Regions from separate parts of the Bacillus stercoris genome, predicted to be linked through region 1. Evidence: riboswitches for the same ligand, from Rfam matches in the RefSeq annotation. Region 1 holds a riboswitch; each other region holds the start of a gene.
What was found. A riboswitch is a leader RNA that binds a small molecule or an ion and turns the genes downstream of it on or off. The one in region 1 is predicted to bind S-adenosylmethionine.
Positions count from the first base shown of each region.

Region 2: it holds a riboswitch for S-adenosylmethionine, as region 1 does, so the genes downstream of both, metN (methionine ABC transporter ATP-binding protein MetN) here and QA442_RS01790 (5-methyltetrahydropteroyltriglutamate--homocysteine S-methyltransferase) in region 1, are expected to answer to the same signal.
Region 3: it holds a riboswitch for S-adenosylmethionine, as region 1 does, so the genes downstream of both, QA442_RS16560 (bifunctional homocysteine S-methyltransferase/methylenetetrahydrofolate reductase) here and QA442_RS01790 (5-methyltetrahydropteroyltriglutamate--homocysteine S-methyltransferase) in region 1, are expected to answer to the same signal.

Region 1 is NZ_CP121861.1:332,779-338,212, forward strand. Features, by position in the region: gene QA442_RS01770 (GntP family permease) at 1-835, shown strand, start outside; gene QA442_RS01775 (CoA transferase subunit A) at 859-1,575, shown strand; gene QA442_RS01780 (CoA transferase subunit B) at 1,572-2,222, shown strand; gene QA442_RS01785 (3-hydroxybutyrate dehydrogenase) at 2,239-3,012, shown strand; gene QA442_RS01790 (5-methyltetrahydropteroyltriglutamate--homocysteine S-methyltransferase) at 3,061-4,197, opposite strand; SAM riboswitch class I at 4,275-4,381, opposite strand; gene QA442_RS01795 (5-methyltetrahydropteroyltriglutamate--homocysteine S-methyltransferase) at 4,451-5,434, opposite strand, start outside.
Region 2 is NZ_CP121861.1:1,030,024-1,035,457, forward strand. Features, by position in the region: gene fadE (acyl-CoA dehydrogenase FadE) at 1-418, shown strand, start outside; gene QA442_RS05330 (arsenate reductase family protein) at 529-885, shown strand; gene gcvH (glycine cleavage system protein GcvH) at 952-1,335, shown strand; gene QA442_RS05340 (YusG family protein) at 1,391-1,627, shown strand; gene QA442_RS05345 (toprim domain-containing protein) at 1,700-2,062, shown strand; gene QA442_RS05350 (thioredoxin family protein) at 2,064-2,384, shown strand; gene QA442_RS05355 (SCP2 sterol-binding domain-containing protein) at 2,491-2,835, shown strand; SAM riboswitch class I at 2,950-3,056, shown strand; gene metN (methionine ABC transporter ATP-binding protein MetN) at 3,162-4,187, shown strand; gene metP (methionine ABC transporter permease MetP) at 4,180-4,848, shown strand; gene metQ (methionine ABC transporter substrate-binding lipoprotein MetQ) at 4,862-5,434, shown strand, end outside.
Region 3 is NZ_CP121861.1:3,165,207-3,170,640, forward strand. Features, by position in the region: gene QA442_RS16550 (CvfB family protein) at 1-157, opposite strand, end outside; gene QA442_RS16555 (YajQ family cyclic di-GMP-binding protein) at 304-795, shown strand; SAM riboswitch class I at 902-1,019, shown strand; gene QA442_RS16560 (bifunctional homocysteine S-methyltransferase/methylenetetrahydrofolate reductase) at 1,109-2,944, shown strand; gene QA442_RS16565 (GNAT family N-acetyltransferase) at 3,033-3,482, shown strand; gene QA442_RS16570 (GNAT family N-acetyltransferase) at 3,487-4,335, shown strand; gene QA442_RS16575 (MFS transporter) at 4,448-5,434, shown strand, end outside.

The sequences.
Region 1 (5,434 bases):
GATGCTCTATTTGGAATCAAGGCGGAAAAAAGCGCAGGCATCTGGCGAGGGTTATGGCGGTTTTGATTCGCTGAATGCTGCGCCTGAATCGACTGAGTCCCGTGCTAAACCGGACAAAAGCCCGATTCGGGATGCACTTGCCTTTGTCCCGCTTATTCTTGTCGGTGCAGTGAATAAATGCTTCACCATTTACCTGCCAAAGTGGTATCCGAATGGATTTGATTTTTCCTCCATAGGATTAAAGGAGTTCGGCAGGCTTGATATTTCTTCTGCCGCTGCCATTTGGTCGGTGGAGATTGCTTTAGTGATCGGCATCATCACAACGATTTTATTTGATTGGAGAAGCGTGTTTGCTCAAATGAAGGAAGGGCTGAATGAAGGGATCGGTGGTGCCTTGCTGGCATCTATGAATACGGGTGCCGAGTATGGGTTCGGCGGCATTATCGCCGCGCTGCCGGGGTTTCATAAGCTGAGCAGCGGAATTTCTCATACTTTTACCGATCCGCTTGTCAATGGCGCCGTTACGACAACTGCGCTGGCGGGAATCACCGGCTCGGCTTCAGGTGGTATGGGCATTGCGCTAAGCGCGATGTCAGAGCAGTACTTACAGGCGATTCAGGCTTACAATATTCCGCCAGAGGTGATGCATCGAGTCATTTCAATGGCGTCAGGCGGGATGGACACACTGCCGCATAATGGCGCCGTCATTACGCTTCTGGCTGTGACGGGACTGACTCACAGGCAATCGTATCGCGATATTTTTGCGATCACGCTCATCAAAACGGCTGCCGTATTTGCTGTGATCGCGATTTACAGCCTGACTGGCCTGGTGTAGAAGAAAACGAAAGGGGCATCAATATGGGAAAAGTGTTGTCATCTAGTAAAGAAGCTGCGAAATTGATTCATGATGGAGATACGCTGATTGCGGGAGGGTTTGGGCTGTGCGGCATTCCTGAACAGCTCATTTTGTCGATAAGAGATCGAGGAGTAAAGGATTTAACCGTTGTCAGCAACAATTGCGGAGTCGATGACTGGGGGCTCGGTTTGCTTTTGGCTAATAGGCAAATCAAGAAAATGATCGCATCCTATGTCGGTGAAAATAAAATCTTTGAGCGACAGTTTTTAAGCGGAGAGCTTGAGGTCGAGCTTGTTCCCCAAGGAACGCTCGCCGAGAGAATTCGTGCAGGCGGTGCGGGCATACCGGGATTTTATACGGCGACAGGCGTCGGCACAACCGTAGCTGAGGGAAAAGAACATAAAACATTCGGCGGCCGGACATATGTGCTGGAGCGAGGCATTACCGGCGATGTGGCGATCGTCAAAGCGTGGAAAGCGGACACCATGGGCAATTTGGTTTTTCGGAAAACGGCGAGAAATTTCAATCCTGTTGCCGCCATGGCAGGCAAGATCACGATTGCCGAGGCGGAAGAAATCGTGGAAGCGGGAGAGCTCGATCCAGATCATATCCATACGCCGGGAATTTACGTTCAGCATGTCGTGCTTGGCACGAGTCAAGAAAAACGGATTGAAAAGCGAACAGTTCAGCAAGCATCGGGAAAGGGTGAGACGAAGTGAAGGAAGCAAGAAAACGGATGGTCAAACGGGCTGTACAAGAAATCAAGGACGGCATGAATGTGAATCTCGGGATTGGAATGCCGACGCTTGTCGCAAATGAGATACCCGATGGCGTTCACGTCATGCTTCAGTCAGAAAACGGCCTGCTCGGAATCGGCCCCTATCCTTTGGAAGGGACGGAAGACGCGGATTTGATCAATGCGGGGAAGGAAACAATTACCGAAGTGACGGGCGCTTCTTATTTTGACAGCGCTGAATCATTCGCGATGATAAGAGGCGGGCATATCGATTTGGCTATCCTTGGCGGAATGGAAGTTTCGGAGCAGGGTGATTTGGCCAATTGGATGATCCCGGGCAAAATGGTAAAAGGGATGGGCGGCGCAATGGATCTCGTCAACGGGGCGAAACGAATCGTTGTCATCATGGAGCATGTCAATAAGCATGGCGAATCAAAGGTAAAAAAAACATGCTCTCTTCCGCTGACAGGCCAGAAAGTCGTGCACAGGCTGATTACGGATTTGGCTGTTTTTGATTTTGTGAACGGCCGCATGACACTGACGGAGCTTCAGGATGGCGTCACAATTGAAGAGGTTTATGAAAAAACAGAAGCGAATTTCGCTGTAAGCCAGTCTGTACTCAATTCTTAATGGGAAGGTGTTTGACATGAGAAAACAAGTCGCCTTGGTGACTGGGGCTGCCGGCGGAATCGGATTCGAAATGGCAAGAGAATTCGCCCGTGAAGGCGCCAGCGTCATCGTTTCAGACCTCCGTCAGGAAGCATGCGAAAAAGCAGCCTCCAAGCTTGCAGAAGAAGGCTTTGACGCGGCGGCCATTCCGTGTGATGTGACAAAGGAAGCGCAAGTTGCTGATATGGTGGACGCCATCCAAAAACGATACGGCCGCTTGGATATTTTAGTGAACAATGCCGGTATGCAGCACGTCGCCCCGATTGAAGAGTTTCCGACAGAAACCTTTGAACAGCTGATCAAGGTTATGCTGACGGCGCCCTTTATTGCAATGAAGCATGTTTTTCCGATCATGAAAAAACAGCAGTATGGCCGAATCATTAATATCGCGTCTGTTAATGGCTTAGTCGGCTTTGCGGGAAAATCCGCTTATAATAGCGCCAAGCATGGCGTCATTGGACTCACAAAAGTCGGGGCGCTGGAAGGCGCGCCCCACGGCATTACAGTCAATGCGCTCTGTCCAGGTTATGTCGATACCCAGCTTGTCCGCAATCAGCTTAGCGATCTATCAAAAGCAAGAAATGTCCCTTACGACTCGGTACTTGAAGAGGTCATTTTTCCGCTTGTGCCGCAAAAACGGCTTCTTTCCGTCAAGGAAATTGCGGATTATGCCGTGTTTTTAGCAAGCGAGAAGGCGAAGGGCGTCACTGGGCAGGCTGTCGTTCTTGATGGGGGCTACACCGCACAATGACAGAAAAACACACTTGCTCCGAATGGAATCAAGTGTGTTTTTCTTTGCTTATTTCCAAACATCATTCGCGATCTCAACCACATGGCGGAGCTTCGCCCATTGCTGTTCTTCAGTCAGCTTGTTGCCTTCCTCAGTTGAAGCGAATCCGCATTGAGGGCTGAGGCAAAGCTGGTCTAAGCTGACATAACGGGACGCTTCTTCGATACGGCGTTTCACGTCATCCGGATGTTCAAGCTCACCGAATTTAGATGTCACTAAGCCAAGAACTAGCTGAAGATCAGACCGTTTTACATAACGGAGCGGCTCAAATCCGCCTGAGCGTGAATCATCATACTCTAAGAAAAGGCCGTCAAGATTCAAGCCGTCAAAAATGGTTTCGGCTGCTGCATCATAGCCGCCTTCTGCTGTCCAAGTGGACTGGAAGTTGCCGCGGCAAATATGCATGGTTACCGTCAAGTCATCCGGACGGTCTGCAATCGCGTCATTAATGGATTTCGCAAACAGCTGGCGAAGCTCGTCAGGCGTTGTTCCGAACGCTTCGATTTGTTTTAAGCCTTTTTCTGATAAGAAAACGGCCCATGCCGTATCATCAAGCTGGAGGTAGCGGCAGCCTCTGTCATAAAACGCTTGAATCGCTTTTTTATATGCTTTGGATACATCATGCTGGAAAAGGTGATAGTCGTTTTTATACGCATCCTTTTCCAGTTTTCCGCGGAAAAACAGCATATTCGGGCTTGGAATCGTCATCTTTGGCGTCGCGTCACCGGCAATGCTATGGAGAAATGAGTAATCTTCAAGCATTGGGTGAGTTGAAAAGTCGATATCACCTGTGACTTTAATGCCGCGTGCTTTTGTCTGTACGTTATGGAATTGAATGCCTTGCTCAGGAGTAAACGGCTCAACGCCATCTAAGTTTTCAAGGAAATCAAAGTGCCACCACGCTCTGCGGAATTCACCGTCTGTCACGACGTTCAGGCCGGTTTCCTTCTGTTTCTCCACAATGCGGATGATTTCATCGTTTTCGATCTGGCGAAGCTGCTCAGCCGTAATATCGCCGGCCGCTTTTTGCAGCCGCGCTTTTTTGACGGGCTCAGATCTCAGCAGGCTTCCGACTTGATCCGCGCGAAACGGCGGTTTTTTTCTTTGAAGTGATTGTTGTTCTGCGGGTGTTGTTTGTTGTGACATGTTGTCCATTCCTTCTTTCCATTCAAATATAAAAAAGCTCTTCCTTTGGATAAGGAAGAGCTTGCGTGACAATCTCAACCTTATCTTCAAGAGCAATCATTGCTCTAAAGGATTTAGCACCATTCTGTTAAACAGCGGTTGCCGGGTATCGCAGGGCCAGTCCCTCCACCTCTCTTGATAAGGAAAACCTTTTTTATGAAATTTTCTGATAGTATCTATTATTCACACATTTTCTATTTCTGTCAATGATAGATTATCTCCACACATCGTTGGCGATGTCGATGACATGGCGAAGCTTGGCCCATTGCTGCTCCTCTGTCAAAAGATTGCCTTCTTCTGTAGAGGCGAAACCGCACTGCGGGCTGAGGCACAGCTGATCCAAGCTGACAAAACGCGCCGCTTCATTGATACGGCGTTTCATATCCTCTGGATTTTCAAGCTCGCCGTATTTCGATGTGATCAAGCCAAGCACGATTTGCAGATCCTTGCGTTTCACAAAACGGAGCGGATCGAAGTTTCCGGAGCGGTCATCGTCGTATTCCAAAAACAGGCCGTCAAGGTTTAAGCCGTCCAAAATCGTTTCCGCTACAGCGTCGTACCCTCCTGATGCCGCCCAGGTTGAGCGGAAGTTGCCGCGGCAAATGTGCATTGTGATCATTAAATCATCAGGCCGGTCTGCCACTGCATCGTTAATCGTTTTGGCAAACAAGGCAGGCAATGTTTCTGGATCGCCTCCGAGCGCCCGGACAACCTCTCTGCCTTTTTCCTCAAAGAAGAGAGACCATGACGTATCATCAAGCTGGAGATAACGGCAGCCAACATCATAGAAGGCTTTGATTGCCTTTTTGTACGCTTGGGCCAAATCATGAAAATATTCCTCTTGATCGTTATAGATGCCTTTATCCGCCTTTTCGCCAAAAAACAGCATATTCGGGCTCGGAATCGTCAGCTTTGGTGTCGCGCCACCGGCAACTTCATGTAAAAATTGATAATCAGCAAGTGCTGGGTGGCTCGTAAAATCGAGTTTTCCCGTCACTTTGATGCTGCGCGCTTTCGTTTTCGCGTTATGGAACTGAATCCCCTCAGCCGGGATGAACGGCTCCACACCGTCAAGTCCTTCCAGGAAGTCATAATGCCACCAGGAACGGCGGAATTCCCCGTCTGTTACCACTTCAAGACCGATTTCTTTTTGTTTTTCCACGATGCGGGTGATTTCTTGATTTTCGATATCGCGAAG
Region 2 (5,434 bases), 700 kb from region 1:
AGAGAAATATATCGTTAAGCAAGCGAAAAAAATTGCGTTGTTTGCCGCCGGCCTAGCTGCGCAAAAATACGGAAAAGCCATCGATCATGAGCAAGAAATTCTCGTGAACGTCGCGGATATCGTCAGCAATGTATACGCAATGGAATCGGCCGTGCTCAGAACGGAAAAGGCCATTGCAGCACAAGGCGCTGAAAAAGCTGCGCAAAAGGTGCTGTACACAGAAATTTTCGTTCAAGAAGCCTTTAACGAAATTGAAGCGCATGCGAAGGAATCCCTTATCGCAATGGAAGAAGGAGACTCACTCCGCATGATGCTTTCCGCTCTGCGAAAGCTGACACGCGTAACGCCTAAAAACGTGATTCAGAAAAAACGCGAGGCGGCGGCAGGCATTTTTGAGGCTGAGAAATATATTGTCTGATTGGCCATGAGCTCCGCATGCGCGGAGCTCTTTTTTAAGAAGCACTGTTTTAGGTTTTTAAAACAAACTGTGTTAAAATAACCTCGATTATTTTATTGAGGGGGAAGAAGATGTCGTTAACTTTTTACTGGTACCCTAAATGCGGAACGTGCCGCAAAGCAAAGAAGTGGCTTGAAGAGCATGGGAAAGAAATAAACGAAATACATATTGCTGAGCAGCCGCCAAGCAAAGAAGAATTAAAAGCGCTTTATGAAAAAAGCGGGCTGGATCTCAAGAAATTTTTCAACACGAGCGGCATGAAATACCGCGAGCTCAATCTCAAGGAAAAGCTGTATCACATGTCAGAGGACGAACAGCTCGAACTGCTGGCTTCAGACGGAATGCTGATCAAACGCCCGCTTACAACAGACGGCGAAAAAGTGACTGTCGGATTTAAAGAAGACCAATTTGAAGAAAACTGGGCTTAATGTAAATTTTTTTTGAAAAGTGTGGTATCTTCTTATTGTAGTGCTGTAAAAAATGGAGGGATTCAATTGAGCATACCAAAAGATTTGCGTTACTCAGGAGAACACGAATGGGTAAAAGTTGAAGGAGAAAAAGCCAGAATCGGAATTACGCATTTTGCCCAGTCCGAGCTAGGCGACATCGTGTTTGTCGAACTTCCTGAAGTGGGCGCTGAAATCAAAGCGGACGAGCCATTCGGCAGTGTTGAATCCGTTAAAACGGTATCTGAGCTTTATGCGCCGATTAACGGAACTGTTGTGGAAGTAAACGAAGATCTTGATGACAGTCCGGAATTCGTCAACGAATCTCCGTACGAAAAAGCATGGATGATCGTCGTTGAGCCGACTGACGCTTCTGAAATTGAAAAACTGATGACAGCAGAGCAATACGAAGAGATGACACAAGAAGACTAAAACAGGATAGCCGTAAAAGCAATTGGACACGCTAACGTTATGGGAGGTGTCCAATATGGCTTTCGACAAACAAAAGCTCGATGTCACCAACGACGTGACAGGCCGCTTTCAAAATGGCCGGCTCTCGTTATATCATGATAATGAGATGATCGGCCAAATGACAAGCATGAATGAATATGAGCTTAAGTCCGGTTATTCCTTTGAAAATGAGAAGTTTTATAAGACAGCCGATGTGGTCTCTGGTGACGACGCAAAATATGTAGATTGTGACTACGAAAACGGCTGGTGTTAAATGTAGGCGGTGAATTTCACTGCCTTCTTTTACAATCTGAACGTTTCAAATTTGACGCGGCAGGTGAAGAAGATGGATGAGCTGGAAAAGGTTATGATTGTCGAGGGGAAATCAGATAAAGAGAAAATCGAAAGCGTCCTGAATGAACCGGTGCGCATTATCTGCACAAACGGAACAATCAGCCAGCTGAAGCTTGAGGAATTGGCTGACGAGCTTTATGATAAAGACGTCTATATATTAGTTGATGCTGATGAATCAGGCGAGAAATTGAGAAAACAGCTGAAGCGTGAATTTAATGAAGCCTGCCATCTCCATATCGACAGAGCCTATAAGGAAGTAGCGGCTGCGCCCAGGCACCATGTCGCCTCTGTATTGCTGCGTGCGAATCTGAATGTCCATACTATTTTTCTTGAAAGAAAGTCCCGAGGTGTATAGCATGAAAGAACTCCAAGAACACGAACTTGATCACATTGAAGATGATGTGTACCTTCTATATTTATATACTCCGTTTTGCGGCACCTGCCAGCTTGCAAGCAAAATGCTGACAGTGGTGAAAGAAATGCTGCCTGATGTCGCCTTCTATCAAAACAATGTCAATTACTCTCCGACATTTGCAAAAGCATATCAAATTGAAAGCGTCCCTTGTTTTCTGCTGTTTAAAGGCGGAAAGGTGGTCGAAAGAGGATATGCGTTTCATTCCGTTTCTTATTTATATGAGCTGATCAAACAAAAATCATCTTCCGCATCCCAATTATGACATATTTCTCAGCATATCCAACGAAATTGTCGTTCGTTTTATAAAGGGGTTCTTGCGACAGAGAGAGAAATGTGTATGTATGACCAACAAATAGGAGGTTGTACATATGGAGAAAGCGGAAGTTTTAGAAGATGAGTATCAGCATCTGTTTTTAAAACCCCTTTTGAATGCCTCAACATTGCTCATTACCTTTCAAGGAGAAGCAGAAGCCTTAACCGTCTCAATAAACGAACAGGGAGAAATGAAAAAAGTTTCTCCGCCCCAAACGTCCAACCTGACCTTTTACGGAAACCAAACGGAAATTATTGATTTATTGCACGGAGATATTTCCCTTCAGCACTTGATTCAGAGCGGAAGCCTCAAAGTAAAGGGGTCATTCAGGGCCCTGTTAAAGCTAGAAGCCATTCTCTGGCTGACAAATGGATTTTTTCAGAGGATTTCAAAGAATTGAAAAATAATAAATTATTATAATAGTAAAAGTTGTCATCATTTATTTTATTGACATTTAATCATTCGCCGTGCTATTCTACATTAAGAATTTCCGGACGAAAAAGACTATATATTTCTCTTATCAAGAGAGGTGGAGGGAAGTGCCCTATGAAGCCCGGCAACCATCAACGCTGTTGAAATGGTGCCAATTCACACGAAGCGTTCAGCTTTGAAAGATGAGAGAAAGGCATTTTATATAAGCCTTTCTGCTCAAGTGTGCAGAAAGGCTTTTCTTTTGCAGAAAAAACCGGAAGATTTCTTAGAATAGTGTTAAGGCAGGTGATTGCTTTGATCAATCTTCAGGATGTTTCAAAAGTTTACAAGTCGAAACATGGAGATGTCAATGCTGTCCAAAATGTCTCGCTTTCCATTAAAAAAGGTGAGATTTTTGGAATTATAGGATATAGCGGAGCTGGTAAGAGTTCCTTAATCCGTCTGCTGAACGGCCTTGAGAAACCAACCTCAGGAACCGTGGAAGTGGCGGGAACAAAGATTAATGAAGTAAATGGACGCGGTTTAAGAAAAGCACGCCATGAGATCAGTATGATTTTCCAGCATTTCAATTTGCTTTGGTCGCGGACTGTCAGAGATAATATCATGTTTCCTTTAGAAATTGCCGGGGTGAAAAAGAGCGAGCGGATCAAGCGCGCCAATGAACTGATTAAACTGGTAGGTTTAGAAGGAAAAGAAAAATCATATCCATCCCAGCTGAGCGGCGGTCAGAAGCAGCGTGTCGGAATTGCCAGAGCGCTTGCAAACAATCCGAAGGTTCTCCTTTGTGACGAAGCGACATCAGCATTAGATCCGCAAACGACAGATTCAATTCTGGATCTATTGTCCGATATTAATGAAAGACTCGGTTTGACGATTGTGCTAATTACGCACGAAATGCATGTCATCCGCAAAATCTGCAACAGAGTCGCCGTCATGGAAAACGGTAAGGTGGTCGAAGAAGGCGAGGTTCTCGACGTCTTCAAAAATCCAAAGGAACAAATGACAAAACGATTTGTTCAACAGGTGACAGAGCCAGAAGAAACGAAAGAGACGCTTCAGCACCTTCTTGATGACACAGCATCAGGAAAAATGGTTCAGCTCACATTTGTCGGTGAGTCAGCTGAACAGCCTCTGATTACAGAGATGATCAGAAACTTCAATGTCAGCGTCAATATTCTGCAAGGGAAAATTTCGCAGACGAAGGATGGAGCTTACGGTTCACTGTTCATCCACATTGACGGAGACGAGGAAGAAGTGCAAAACGTGATCCGGTTCATTAATGACAAACAGGTGAAAGCAGAGGTGATCACGAATGTTTGAAAAATACTTCCCGAACGTTGATTTAACTGAATTATGGAACGCGACATATGAAACACTTTATATGACGCTGATTTCTTTACTGTTTGCTTTTGTCATCGGGGTCATCCTCGGCTTGCTGCTCTTTCTGACGAGCAAAGGAAGCCTCTGGCAGAATAAAGCGGTCAACTCTGTGATTGCTGCCGTTGTTAACATATTCAGATCGATTCCGTTCCTTATTTTAATTATTTTACTATTAGGGTTTACGAAGTTTTTAGTCGGCACGATCTTAGGGCCAAACGCCGCATTGCCGGCGCTGGTCATCGGCTCGGCACCGTTTTACGCACGTCTTGTTGAAATCGCGCTGCGTGAGGTGGATAAAGGTGTGATTGAAGCCGCTAAATCAATGGGCGCGAAAACGTCTACGATCATTTTCAAAGTGCTGATTCCGGAATCAATGCCGGCTCTTATTTCTGGCATTACGGTTACAGCCATCGCTTTGATCGGCTCAACGGCAATTGCCGGAGCCATTGGTTCAGGAGGCCTTGGAAACCTTGCGTACGTAGAAGGATATCAGTCTAATAACGCTGATGTTACCTTCGTTGCTACTGTGTTTATTTTAATCATCGTATTTATTATTCAAATCATCGGTGATTTAATAACAAATATTATAGACAAACGATAAGGGAGGATTTACATTGAAAAAGCTATTTTTGGGTGCATTACTGCTTGTATTTGCAGGAGTTATGGCTGCCTGCGGTTCGAATAACGGCGCTGAATCCGGCAAGAAAGAAATTGTCGTTGCAGCAACGAAAACACCGCATGCGGAAATTTTAAAAGAAGCTGAACCATTGCTGAAAGAAAAAGGCTATACGCTGAAAGTGAAAGTGCTTAGTGATTACAAAATGTACAATAAAGCTTTAGCTGATAAAGAAGTGGACGCGAACTACTTCCAGCACATTCCTTACCTTGAGCAAGAAATGAAAGAAAACACAGATTACAAACTTGTGAATGCCGGCGCTGTTCACTTAGAGCCATTTGGTATTTACTCTAAAACATACAAATCACTGAAAGACCTTCCAGACGGTGCGACAATCATTCTGACAAACAACGTTGCTGAACAAGGCCGTATGCTTGCAATGCTTGAAAACGCTGGATTAATCACTCTTGATTCTAAAGTGGAAACCGTTGACGCAACATTGAAAGACATTAAGAAAAACCCGAAAAACCTTGAATTTAAAAAAGTAGCGCCTGAATTAACGGCAAAAGCA
Region 3 (5,434 bases), 1.4 Mb from region 1:
GGTCGACGTATATAAAGACTTCTACTTCGTCTCTGTCCTCGATATCCTCAGTCATTTCACTGTTATGTAAGAGAATCGTATCTTCCCCATCGGTTAAAAAGTAACCGAAGTCGGTTTGGTGATCTATACTCAAGGTTAATTGCTGCCCTGGTCTCATGCTATCGTCCTTCCTGTTCCGCTTATTTTATACGGATTTTGTTAACATTTTTTCCAATCATCCCAAATTGATTCTTTGTTCTGTTGGAAGTTTCTCTTTATTCTACTATAATCAACACATAAGTTAAATGTTATGGAGGTTTTCATATGGCAAAAGAAAGTTCATTTGATATTGTATCAAAGGTCGAATTGCCTGAAGTGCAAAACGCGATCCAAATCGCACTGAAGGAAATCAGTACACGATATGACTTTAAAGGAAGCAAAAGCGATATTTCCTTAGATAAAGAGGAGCTGGTCCTCGTTTCCGATGACGAATTTAAATTAAGCCAGCTGAAGGATGTGCTGGTCAGCAAATTGATTAAACGCAACGTACCGACGAAAAACATTGATTACGGCAAGGTGGAAAATGCGTCAGGCGGAACGGTACGCCAGCGTGCAAAGCTTGTTCAAGGCATTGACAAAGACAACGCAAAAAAAATCAATACGATCATCAAAAACTCCGGACTGAAAGTGAAATCTCAGGTGCAGGATGATCAAGTGCGCATCACCGGAAAAAACAAAGATGACCTGCAGCAGATTATCTCAGCTGTGCGTGGAGCAGATCTGCCAATTGACGTTCAATTTATAAATTTCAGATAAATTTTCTGATTCCTATTGATTATTGTCTTTATTTTCGGTAAATTTGGAGAAAGGGAAAAACGCCAGGTATCTTACGGCACTTCCTGACACGAAAATTTCATATCCGTTCTTATCAAGAGAAGCAGAGGGACTGGCCCGACGAAGCTTCAGCAACCGGTGTAATGGCGATTAGCCATGACCAAGGTGCTAAATCCAGCAAGCTCGAACAGCTTGGAAGATAAGAAGAGACAAAATCACTGACAAAGTCTTCTTCTTAAGAGGACTTTTTTTATTTCTCTTTTTTCCTTGCTGATGTGAATAAAGGAGGCAGACAATGGGACTTTTAGAAGATTTGCAAAGACAGGTGTTAATCGGTGACGGCGCCATGGGGACGCTCCTCTACTCCTATGGCATTGACAGGTGTTTTGAGGAGCTCAATATTTCAAAGCCGGAGGAAATTCAGCGCATACATAAAGCGTACGTTGAAGCTGGAGCCAACATTATTCAAACGAATACGTACGGGGCCAACTATATTAAATTATCCAGACACGGTCTTGAGGATGACATCAAAAAAATGAATCAGGAGGCCGTAAAGATCGCGCGGGCTTCAGCAGGCGATGCATACGTGCTTGGAACGATGGGCGGCATACGCACATTTAATAAAAACGCGTACAGCCTTGACGAAATTAAGCGCAGCTTCCGCGAGCAGCTGTACCTGCTGCTGCATGAAGAGCCGGATGGCTTGCTGTTAGAAACGTATTATGATTTGGAAGAAGCCCGTGAAGTGCTGAAAATCGCGCGGAAAGAGACTGATCTTCCGATTATGCTCCATGTCTCCATGCACGAGCAAGGCGTATTGCAGGACGGAACGCCGCTTTCTGACGCATTGCGCTCGATTGCGGATCTCGGAGCTGATATTGTCGGCATTAACTGCCGCCTCGGCCCTTATCACATGATTGAAGCGCTCAGCGAAGTGCCGATTTTTGATGACGTGTTCTTATCCGTTTATCCAAACAGCAGCCTTCCTTCGCTTGAAGAGGGACGGCTCGTCTATGAAACAGACGACACGTATTTTCAAAACAGCGCATCAGAATTCCGTAAGCAGGGTGCGCGAATTATCGGCGGCTGCTGCGGCACCACGCCGAATCACATCCGTGCGATGGCGGAAGCAGTTGGCGGGGTGGCTCCGATTACGGAAAAAGAAGTCAAAACCCGGGCGAAAGAACTCATTTCTGTTCAGCACGAGCGAACCGAGCCCGGTCTGAATGAGATCGCGGCGGAAAAACGCTCTATTATCGTAGAACTGGATCCGCCGAAAAAACTGAGCTTTGACAAATTTCTATCGGCGGCCGCTGAATTAAAAGAAGCGGGAATTGATGCCCTGACACTCGCCGACAATTCTCTGGCGACCCCGCGGATCAGCAATGTTGCCTGCGGCGCCCTTGTCAAGCAGCAGCTCGATATGCGTTCCCTTGTCCATATTACGTGCCGCGACCGTAACATTATCGGCTTACAGTCACATTTAATGGGCCTCGATACGTTAGGGCTGAATGACGTGCTTGCTATTACAGGTGACCCTTCTAAAATCGGGGATTTTCCCGGTGCAACGTCTGTATATGATTTAACATCCTTTGATTTAATCAGGCTGATCAAACAATTCAATGAAGGTCTGTCTCTGTCTGGAAAACCGCTCGGCAAGAAAACGAATTTCTCAGTCGCCGCCGCATTTAATCCTAACGTCCGCCATCTGGATAAAGCAGTAAAACGGCTTGAGAAAAAAATAGATTGCGGCGCGGATTATTTTGTTTCTCAGCCTGTCTATTCCGAGCAGCAGCTTGTCGATATCCATAACGAAACAAAACATCTGAAGACACCGATCTATATCGGCATCATGCCGCTGACAAGCAGCCGGAATGCCGAATTCATCCACAATGAAATTCCCGGCATTAAGCTGTCTGATACGATTCGCGAAAAAATGGCCCGTGCCGGTGAAGATAAAGAAAAGCAAAAGGCGGAAGGCCTTGCAATTGCACGCTCCCTGCTGGATACGGCATGCGAGCTGTTTAACGGCATCTACTTGATAACGCCTTTCCTCAGATCTGACTTAACCGCTGAGCTCACTTCATATATTCAGCAAAAAGATGAGCAGCGCCAAAATATCTTGCATTAATCCCAAAAGACTGCCTGATCCAATCGGGCGGTCTTTTTCAACGAGATTCGTGTTACGATATAGACAAACAATCATGAGGAGGAACATTATGCTCGAAGTCAAAACCATTTCTGTGGAAGATACATATGAAATCCGGCACCGCATTCTGCGCCCCCATCAATCCATTGAACAATGCAAATATGAAGAGGATCATGCAGAAGGCTCCTTTCATCTCGGCGCGTTTTATGAAGGAACGCTGATCAGCATCGCTTCTTTTTCCCCGCAAAGTCAGCCTTTATTAACGGAAACCCCTGCGTATCGGCTGAGAGGCATGGCAACGCTCGAGGGATATCGCGATCAGAAAGCTGGAAGCACGCTGATCAAACACGCGGAGCACAAACTGGCGGAGAGCGGCGTTCAGGCGGTATGGTGCAACGCAAGGCACCATGTCAAGGGCTACTATGCCAAGCTTGGCTGGGAGGAACTTGGCGAACCATTTGACATTCCCGGCATTGGCAATCATATTGTCATGTACAAAACACTTAGAACAAGCAGGTGATCTTATGGACGTAGTGGATGAACTGGTTGAGCTTCATGAAGAACACGTTTCCGGCTTATTGCGGCTTTGCGGGCAAGCCGGGTGGCCGGATTATGGCGAACAAGAACTGAGACTGCTTGTTCAGCAGGGACGCTTTTTCGGTTATCAAAATGTCAGCGGTGAGATGATTTCCTGCATCGGCTTGTTTTTGTTTGGCCGTCTTGCTTCTATCGGTCTTGTTATCGTTGACAAGGAATATAAACGGCTTGGTCTCGGCAGGCGTATGGTAAACGCCTGTATCGCCCAAGCGGATGAAAACACCGCCATCAGGCTTTGCGCCACAAAAGAAGGTTTGCCGCTTTATGAAAAAGCAGGCTTTCATACGGCAGGAACAGTGCGAAAGTACAGCTGTCACAGTTTTCAACCTTATACAAAGCAGGTTGACGCTGAACTGTCACCCTTTAGAGAACAAGACTTTCAAGACTTAGCGACGGCGGATCTTGCCGCCTTTGGCGGAGATCGATCAAACCTTTTGCAGCAGCTTATTTCCACTTCATGCGAATGTGTCATCGCCAGAAATCGTGACGGACAGTTCATTGGTTACGGACTTTCTGTACAAACACCGGCCCATTTGAAATTCGGCCCCATTATCGCTCCATCATCAGACGTTGCTGCACAATTAATCAACAGGCTGGCGGCCGGCAAACAAGGCCCGATGCGAATCGATATACCGGGTGAACACACGTCTCTGCATGACAGCCTGATAGAAATGGGATTTCATAAAGATGATGAACCTCCGCTTTTGTTCTATCAGAAAAAAGCTCCTATTCAAAATGGACACTTATATGCTTTGATTTCACAGGCTCTCGGTTAACCCTCTTTTTTCCCGAACAGGTATCTTCTGTTCGGTTTTTTTGCTGTCTGATTACTGAATAAACGAAGCCATCAGGGACATTCTAAGCAGAAGAAAAGGAGTGTGCTCTGAGATGGAATCATCAAAACAAAATAACGGAATGACGATTGTAGCAATCGGTTCAATCCCTTTAATATTAACCCTCGGAAACTCGATGCTTATTCCGATTTTGCCAAAAATGAAATCTGAACTTCATTTATCACAATTTCAAGTCAGTCTGGTGATCACAGTATTTTCCTTGATTGCAGCATTTGCGATTCCGATCGTCGGTTATCTCGCAGACCGATTCTCAAGGAAAATCATCATTATTCCCTGCTTAATTTTGTATGGTGCCGGCGGTTTGTTAGCCGGGTTTGCGGCAGGTTTTTTTGACAATGCCTTTCCTTGGGTCATGGCAGGACGAGCGCTTCAGGGAATCGGGGCAGCCGGAACAGGCCCAATTGCCATGGCACTGACGGGAGATCTGTTTAAAGGCGCCCAGGAGAGCAAGGTGCTGGGCCTTGTTGAAGCTTCAAACGGCATGGGGAAAGTGCTTTCACCGATCATCGGCTCGCTTATCGCCCTGCTTGTCTGGTATGGCGCGTTTTTTGCCTTCCCTGTGTTTTGTATCATTTCAATCGTGCTGACTTGGATTTTTATTAAAGAGAAGAAAAAGGAAAAAGAACCGCCACCTATCGGAAAATATGCGAAAGGGCTGTTAAGTGTTTTTAAACATGAAGGCAGATGGCTGTTTACCGCTTATTTAGCCGGTGCGACCTGTTTGTTTACTTTATTCGGCATCCTGTTTTACCTCTCAGATGTTCTTGAAAAAACATACGACACCGACGGCGTGAAAAAAGGCTTGATTTTAGCGATTCCGCTTTTGGTTATGTGTGTGACGTCTTATACAACAGGAAGCAAAATCGGGCAAAAGCAATCGTTAATGAAAAAACTGATCGTACTCGGATTGGCGTTCATGACCGTATCTTACGCGGCACTGTCATTCATTGAAAATCTTGTCCTCTTTATCAGTGTTCTCGTGCTGAGCAGTATCGGCTCAGGTCTTGTCCTTCCTTGTGTG